2 regions of the Roseomonas sp. TS2 genome follow, and region 1 is predicted to be linked to the other one. Evidence: predicted binding sites of a transcription regulator. Region 1 holds the regulator's gene; the other holds the start of a gene.
What was found. Region 1 encodes HrcA, which represses chaperone genes, less so after heat shock. Its sites were predicted from a motif close to GTTNGCACTCNCNNNNNGNGAGTGCNAAC; they were not measured.
Positions count from the first base shown of each region.

Region 2: a site for HrcA is predicted at 1,309-1,337, ahead of groES (co-chaperone GroES). Genes of this name have one in related genera too.

Region 1 covers NZ_JCACVY010000281.1:30-3,768, reverse strand. Annotated here, with positions in the region: partial or broken gene ACZJYS_RS23300 (TrkH family potassium uptake protein) at 1-1,218, shown strand, start outside; gene ACZJYS_RS23295 (hypothetical protein) at 1,231-1,413, opposite strand; gene ACZJYS_RS23290 (hypothetical protein) at 1,413-1,688, opposite strand; gene hrcA (heat-inducible transcriptional repressor HrcA) at 1,867-2,955, shown strand; partial or broken gene ACZJYS_RS23280 (EcsC family protein) at 3,016-3,739, opposite strand, start outside.
Region 2 covers NZ_JCACVY010000025.1:5,117-9,743, forward strand. Annotated here, with positions in the region: gene groL (chaperonin GroEL) at 1-897, opposite strand, end outside; gene groES (co-chaperone GroES) at 952-1,242, opposite strand; gene ACZJYS_RS06865 (usg protein) at 1,525-1,800, shown strand; gene ACZJYS_RS06870 (AEC family transporter) at 1,832-2,749, opposite strand; gene gmk (guanylate kinase) at 2,799-3,428, opposite strand; gene ACZJYS_RS06880 (YicC/YloC family endoribonuclease) at 3,425-4,318, opposite strand; gene ACZJYS_RS06885 (SDR family NAD(P)-dependent oxidoreductase) at 4,358-4,627, shown strand, end outside.

The sequences.
Region 1 (3,739 bases):
GCCATCACCGCCTGCGCCGCCATCCCCTTCTATCTCTCGCTGCATCCCGGCCTCGGCGGCAGCGTGACCAATGCCTATTTCGAGGCGGTCTCCGGCCTCACCACCACCGGCGCCACGGTCGTCACGGGGCTGGACCACGCGCCGCCGGGCATCCTGCTCTGGCGCTCGCTGCTGCAATGGCTGGGCGGCATCGGCATCATCGCCACGGCGCTGGCCATCCTGCCGGCGCTCGGCGTCGGCGGCATGCAGCTGTTCCGCACCGAAAGCTCCGACCGCTCGGAGAAGGTGCTGCCGCGCGCGCGGCAGATCGCCACCGCCATCAGCGCCGTCTATCTGGGCATGACGGTGGCCTGCGCCCTGGCCTATCTCGCCGCCGGCATGGCGCCCTTCGCCGCGGTGGTGCACGCGCTCAGCACCATCTCCACCGCCGGCTTTTCCACCTCCGATTCCTCGCTGGCCAACTGGGACAACCCGGCCATCCACTGGATCGCCACGGCGGGGATGCTGGCCGGCGCGCTGCCCTTCGTGCTCTACCTGCGCGCCCTGCGGCGGGACTGGGAGATCCTGCGCGACCCGCAGGTGCGCGCGCTGCTCGGCCTGCTGCTCGGCGCCATCCTGCTGGTGGCGGCGATCCTGGTGCTGCGCGGCACCTACGGGGTGGAGGCGGCGCTGCGCCACGCGGCGCTCAACGTCGTCTCGGTGGTCACCACCACCGGCTTCGCCTCGGCCGACTACATGCAGTGGGGGGGTGCCGCCACCGGCATCTTCTTCGCGCTGATGTTCGTCGGCGGCTGCACCGGCTCCACCGCCGGCGGCATGAAGATCTTCCGCTTCGTGGTGGTGGCCATCATGCTGCGGGCGCATTTCCTGCGGCTGCTCTACCCGCGCGGCGTGTTCCCGCGCGTCTATGCCGGGCGGCCGCTGCCGGACGACGTCATCGGCTCCGTGGTGGTGTTCTTCGCGCTGTATTTCCTCTGCTACGGCGCGCTCACCATCGCGCTGATGGCGATGGAGCTGGATTTCCTCACCAGCGCCAGCGCCGCCGTCAGCATGCTCTCCAATGTCGGGCCGGGGCTCGGGCCGGTGATCGGCCCGGCCGGCAATTTCGCCGGGCTGCCGGAGGCGGCGAAATGGCTGCTCTGCTTCGCCATGCTGCTGGGGCGGCTGGAGCTGTTCACCGTGCTGATCCTGTTCATGCCGCGCTTCTGGCGCGGCTGAGGCGCGGCCGGCTCAGTCGCGCAGCAGCAGGATCCCGCCCCAGGACAGGCCGAACATCGCCGCCACGACCACCCCGGCGGCGGCGCGGGGGTGGCGCGCCGCGCGCTCCAGCAGCAGGCCGGCGAGGGTGGCGCCCATCGCGAACAGCCCCAGCACCAGCAGGAAGCCGAGCAGAACGGGGTTGCTGGCCACCATCAGGCCAGCGGCTGTCCGGCCTGCCGGGCCGCGCGGCGCTCGGCGCGCAGCCGGGCGCGCTCCTCGTCGGTCAGCTGGGCGTAGCGGGCGCGGGACATGCCGAGCCAGGCCGCGCGGGTGCCCGGCCTGGGCTGGCCCGCCTGGGCACGCTCTCCCTCCGCCTCCTCAAGCCCGGGCGGGGTTTCGTTGGCGGCATCCTTGGTGGCCGGCGGATAGGCCGCGAGCCAACCCATCAGCGCCAGCGGCCAGAGCCGAAGTCCAGACATATCCGTCATGAGGCCCTCCGCGCTTGTTCGCGCCCTGCGGCACACCATTAGGATAGAAGAAGTGCAACGCGTTGATGGCCAGGATGTGTCCGCGCGTGACAAGATTGGCGCGAAGTGTCACCCGATTGCTTCACGGATGCTTGAGGCCGGGGCAGAGCGCCGCAACGTGATGAAGGAATCGAAGAGTTTGGCCAAAGGAAAGGGCCCATCGCCGCTGTTCACCGGCCACCGGGGAGGGCTGCACCTCCTGCCGGGGCTCGACAACCGCGGCGCCACCATCCTGCGGCAGGTGGTGGAGCTCTACATGGAAACCGGGGAGCCGGTCGGCTCCCGCACCCTTTCCCGCCGCCTGCCGCTGGCGCTCTCGCCGGCCACCATCCGCAACGCCATGGCGGATCTGGAGGAGGCGGGGCTGCTCTACGCCCCCCACACCTCGGCCGGGCGGCTGCCCACCGAGCAGGGGCTGCGCCTGTTCGTGGACGGGCTGCTGGAATTCGGCGACCTCTCGGACGAGGACCGGGAGGCGATCGCCATACGCTGCGCCGCTGCCGGCCGCAGCATGGAGGAGACGCTGTCCGAGGCGGGGCAGATGCTCTCCGGCCTCGCCGGCGCCGCCGGGCTGGTGGTGGCGCCGAAGACCGAGGCGGCGGTGCGGCACATCGAGTTCGTCGCCCTCTCGCCCGGGCGGGCGCTGGTGGTGCTGGTGAACGCGCATGGCCAGGTGGAGAACCGCGTCATCGAGGTGCCGGCCGGCCTGCCGCCCAGCGCCTTCACCCAGGCCAGCAACTTCATCAATGCCCGCCTCTCCGGCCGCACGCTGGAGGAGACGCGCGGCATGGTGGCCGAGGAGATCCAGGCCAACCGCACCGCGCTGGACACGCTGACGCAGCAGATGATCGAGCAGGGGCTGGCCACCTGGGCCGGCGGCGGCGGCGGCTCGCTGATCCTGCGCGGCCAGGCCAAGCTGCTGGAGAATCTCGACCAGATCGCCCGCGTGCAGGAGATCCAGGCGCTGTTCGAGCGGCTGGAGGCGCAGGAGACCATGCTGCGCCTGCTGGAGCTGGCGCAGCGCGGCCAGGGCGTGCAGATCTTCATCGGCGCCGAGTCCGGCCTGTTCGACAGCGCCGGCCTCTCGATGGTGGTGGCGCCCTTCCGCAACGGGCAGGAGCAGATCGTCGGCGCCATCGGCGTCATCGGCCCGACGCGCATCAACTATGGCCGCGTCATCCCGGTGGTGGACTACACGGCGCGGGTGATCGGGCAGCTCCTGGGCTGAGGCAGTTGGGGCTGAGGCAGTTGGGGCTGAGGCAGTTGGGGCTGAGGCGGGGGCGCCGCCTCAGGCGGCCTGGTGGCGCGCCCGCGCCGCCAGCACCTCGTAGGCGGCCCGCACCGCCCCGGCGCCATGGGTGCGCTCCAGCCGGCGCACGGTGAAATGCGCCCGCGCCAGGGTGCGGAAATGCTCCAGGAAGGCGAGGTTCACCGCCGCCCCCGCCGCCGCGCCCACCACCGGCGCCGCCTGGGCCGAGAGCTTGAAGCTCAGCGGCCCGATGAAGCGCGCCGCGATGGCGCCGACGAAGCCCGGCAGCAGCGCCGCGCTCATGTTGGGCAGGAACTGCGCCAGCGCCAGGCGGGTGGCGAAGTAGCCGGTCTCGGTGGCGTCGTCGGCGGGGCCGGGGCCGCCGAGGGCGAACACCTTCAGGCACTCGGCGCCGGTCATCGGGTCGTCGAGGTCCTCGCCGGCGGCGGCGGCCTCGGCGCCGATCTGCCGCAGCAGCACGGCGGTGGAGACGGGCAGCTCCAGCAGCGTGCCCGGCAGGCCGAAGGCGCCGCCCGCCGCGCCCGAGGCGGCGGCCAGCCCGCGGTGCAGCCAGTCCTGCCGCAGCCCGGTGGGGGTGCGGTCCGGCCGGCTGCGCATCGCGGCGCGCAGCGCGGTGGAGAGGGCCTGGCGCACCGTCCGGTCCAGCAAGCCCTGCGCCGAATCCGGCAGGCGGCGGCGCAGCGCCTCGATGGGCGTGCCCGCCATCTGCGCCATGCGCGCGGCCAGCGAGGTCTCCTCCAGC
Region 2 (4,627 bases), on a different contig from region 1:
CTGGCCACCGGTCAGGATCGCGATGTCCTCGAGCATCGCCTTGCGGCGGTCACCGAAGCCCGGGGCCTTCACGGCGGCGATCTTCAGGCCACCGCGCAGCTTGTTGACGACCAGGGTGGCCAGGGCCTCGCCCTCGACATCCTCGGCCACGATGATCAGCGGGCGGCCCGACTGGACCACCGTCTCCAGCAGCGGCAGCATCGGCTGCAGCTGGGACAGCTTCTTCTCGTGGATCAGGATGTAGGGGTTCTCGAGCTCGGCGATCATCTTCTCCGCATTCGTGATGAAATACGGGGAGACGTAGCCGCGGTCGAACTGCATGCCCTCGACGACGTCCAGCTCGGTCTGGATGCCCTTGGCTTCCTCGACCGTGATGACGCCCTCGTTGCCGACCTTCTCCATCGCGTGGGCGATCATCTCGCCGATCTCGGTCTCGCCATTGGCGGAGAGCGAGCCGACCTGAGCGACCTCGGCGGAGGTGGTGATCTTGCGGGTCTTGGACTTCAGGTCCTCGACGATGACGGCAACCGCCTTGTCAACGCCGCGCTTCAGGTCCATCGGGTTCAGGCCGGCGGCCACGGCCTTGGCGCCCTCGCGGATGATGGCCTGGGCCAGCACGGTCGCGGTGGTGGTGCCGTCGCCGGCCAGGTCGTTCTGCTTCGAGGCCACTTCGCGCACCATCTGCGCGCCCATGTTCTCGAACTTGTCGGCCAGCTCGATTTCCTTGGCGACCGTCACACCGTCCTTGGTGATGCGGGGCGCGCCGAAGGACTTGTCGATGACGACGTTGCGGCCCTTCGGGCCCAGCGTCACCTTCACGGCGTCGGCCAGAATGTCCACACCGCGCAGCATGCGCTCGCGGGCGGGAGCGCCGAACTTGACGTCCTTAGCAGCCATGGTTCTCTACCTCGTCAGATCTGTTGGGAAGAAGATGGGGTCCGCAGGCCGAAATCAGGCCGCGATCACGCCCATCAGGTCGGATTCCTTCATGATCAGCAGCTCTTCGCCGCTGATCTTGACCTCGGTGCCGGACCACTTGCCGAACAGGACGCGGTCGCCGACCTTGACGTCCAGGGCGACGACGACGCCCTGCTCGTTGCGCGCACCGGAACCGACGGCGACGATCTCGCCTTCCATCGGCTTCTCCTTGGCGGTGTCGGGGATGATGATACCACCCGCGGTCTTCTCCTCGGCGGTCAGCCGGCGGACGACGACGCGGTCATGCAGCGGACGAAACTTCATATGGCCCTCTCCTGACGCCCTGTGTGGCGCATTCAGCGACGGTTGCCTCGGCCGGCGGGCAAGCCTGTTAGCACTCACCCCCGGCGAGTGCTGACGATCTAGGGAAGAGTCCAAGCCACGTCAAGCAGCAAGCAGCACTCTTTGGCGATGAGTGCTAAGACACTGTTTGCGCAGGATTTTTCTTGCAGCCCCCTGTCACCCGCATGTCATGCTCCGGCACCCGAGGAGGGGAATCAGACTGGCCCGGCAGGCCGGGCCGCACCAGAACGGAGAGGAGTGCCCATGCTGCTGCGGGATATCGAAGCCTTCGTCCGCATTCCGGACTGGCGGCTGACCACGGCCGAGATCCTCTACCACCTGCCCGACCATCCGGGCCTGCTGCAGAGCTTCGTCTGGCAGAAGGTGGACCAAGCGCCCCGCTTCCCGGAGCTGCACCGCTTCCTCGACTTCTGGCAGCGCGAGATCCAGGGGCCGCTGCACTCGGTGCGGGTGGCCTCCAGCGCCCTCGCCCGCCCGGCCGAGTTCCGCTACGCCGCCGGGCAGTTCACCCTGCACTGACACGCGCTGCCGGGGCGGCCGGAAGGCCGCCTCACAGCACGGCCAGCAGCACCGCCAGCGTCGCCACCGAGAGGATGGTGGAGAGCAGCACCGTGGCACCCGAGCGCTCCGCCCCCGCGGCATAGCGGCGGGCCAGGAAGAAGGCGTTGGCCCCCGTCGGCATGCCGGCCGCCAGCACCGCCACGGAAAGCGACAGCGGCGGCAGGCCCAGCAGCCGCCCCATCAGCCAGACCAGCAGCGGCATCAGCAGCAGCTTCAGCGCGGTGCAGAGCAGCGCCGAGGGCCAGTCCCGCCGCGCATCGAAGGCCACCAGGCTGGCACCGAGGCAGAACAGCGCCACCGGCGGCCCGGCCATGCCCGTCATCTCCAGGAAGCGCCGCGCCACCGGCGGCACCTCCAGCCCCGACTGGTAGATCACCAGCCCGGCCAGCACCGCCAGCACCACCGGGTTCCGCAGCACCGAGAGGAAGGTGGAGCGGGCGATGGCCAGGACCGGCGCGCGGGCATTGTGCGCGATCTCCCCCACCACCGTGCCGAGCGGCAGCAGGATCAGCGAATGCAGGCCGAGGATGGCCAGGAGCTGCGCCAGCCCCGCCTGGCCATAGGCGGCGATGACCAGCGGCACGCCGATCATGGCCGTGTTGCCGAAGGCGGCGTTGAGCGCGAAGGTGCCGCCCTCGTCCAGCTTCATCCCCAGCGCCAGCCGGCCCAGCAGCAGCGCCAGCGCATAGGCGGCGAGGCAGCCGCTGAAGAAGGCCAGCGCCGTCGCGCCGCCATTGGGGTGCGGCATGGTGGCGCCGTTCAGCAGCAGGCAGGGCATGGCGAGGCGGAAGACGAAATCCGTCATCCCCCGCAGCCCCTCCTCCGAGATCCAGCGGCGGCGCGCGGAGAGGTAGCCGATGCCGATCATCACGAAGATCGGCATCACGACATTCAGCAGCATGGACATGGAAATGCCTCCGCGCGCGGCGCCCGGCGCGGGCCGGGCCGCCGCCGGGTCACGGGCGCAGCAGGCCGTCGATGAAGCCGGGCAGCCAGGGCTGCCGTGCCCGCGCGCTGCGCGCGGCATGGATGATGGCGCGCACCTCCGCCACGGTCTCGTGGAAGTCGGTGTTCACCAGGACATGGTCGAAATCGGCCCAGTGGCTGATCTCGTCGCGGGCGGCCTGCATGCGTCGGGCAATCTCTTCGGCGGAATCCTGGCCCCGGCCATGCAAGCGCCGTTCCAACTCCTCCAGGCTCGGCGGCAGCAGGAACACGCTCACCACATCCCCCGGCAGCGCCCGGCGCAGCAACAGGTGGCCCTGCCAGTCGATGTCGAACATCACGTCCCGGCCCGCCGCCAGCGCCTCCTCCACCGGGGCGCGCGGCGTGCCGTAGCGGCGGCCGAAGACATGGGCGCTCTCCAGCATCTGGCCGGCCGCCTCCATCGCCTCGAACTCGGCCTGGCTGCGGAAGAAGTAGTGCACCCCCTCCTGCTCGCCCGGGCGCGGCGCGCGGGTGGTGGCGCTCACGGAGAGGCGCAGCGCCGTCTCGCGCTCCAGCAGGGCGCGGCTGACGGAGGACTTGCCGGCCCCGGAGGGGGCGGAGAGCACGAGGCAGAGCCCGCGCCGGGAGATACGGTTCATTCGACGTTCGCCGCCTGCTCGCGCAGCCGCTCGATCGCGGCCTTGAGGTCCAGGGAAAGCCGGGTCAGCGCCAGGCTGGCCGACTTCGCCCCCAGCGTGTTCGATTCGCGGCCGAATTCCTGCGTCAGGAACTCCAGCTTGCGCCCCACCGATTCGGCCGAGGCCAGCAGCGCCCGGGCGGCGCCCAGATGCGCGCCGAGCCGGTCCAGCTCCTCCCGCACATCGGATTTCTGCGCCAGCAGCGCCACCTCGGCGGCCAGCCGCTCCTCCGGCACGCGGCTCTCGCCCTCCAGCAGCGCGGCCAGCGCGGCGGCGAGGCGGGCGCGGTGCGCGGCGGGCTGGGTGGCCGCCTCGGCGATGGCGGCGTCGCGCAGCGCGGCGATCTCGTCGAGCAGCGCCGCCAGGATCTCGCCCAGCCGCCCGCCCTCGGCCCGGCGCGCCTCCGCCAGCCCCTCCAGGGCGATGCCGAAGCCCTCCGCCAGGGCGGCGTTGCGGGCCTCCAGCTCGGCCTCGGCCGGCTCGGCCGTCTCGGCGCGCAGCACGCCGGGCAGCGCCAGCACCGCCTCGGCGCGCGGGGCCGGGCAGCCGGGGATCTGCGCCGCCACCTCCAGCGCCAGCCGGATCGCCTGAGCCAGCGCCGCCGGGTCGGGCGTCAGGCGCGGTGCCCGCTCCTCGCGCTTCAGCGTCAGGGTGGCGGAGATGTTGCCGCGCCGGAAGCGCGACACGGCGGCGTCGCGCAGCTTCGCCTCCAGCGGGTCCAGCCCGGACGGCAGGCGGAGCCGGACATCCAGCCCGCGCCCATTGACGCTGCGCAGTTCCCACACGAAACCCGTGCCATCCGGCAGGGTGCCCGCGTGCCGGGCGAAGCCGGTCATCGACGAGAGAGCCATGCCCGGCCTTCTCTTCCCCTCCGCTTCAGGATGCAAGGCATGGCGAACACGCCCTGGCGACAGATCGCGCTGACCGGCGCCTCCTCCGGGCTGGGGCGGGCGCTGGCCCTGGCCTGCGCCGTCCCCGGCGCCACGCTGCACCTGGCCGCGCGCGACGCCGGGCGGCTGGCGGAGACCGCCGCCGCCTGCCGCGCCGCCGGCGCCACGGTGCGCGAGACGGTGCTGGACGTGCGCGACGCCGCCGCCTGCGCCGCCTGGATCGGGGCCATGCCGGGGATCGACCTGCTGATCGCCAATGCCGGCATCTCC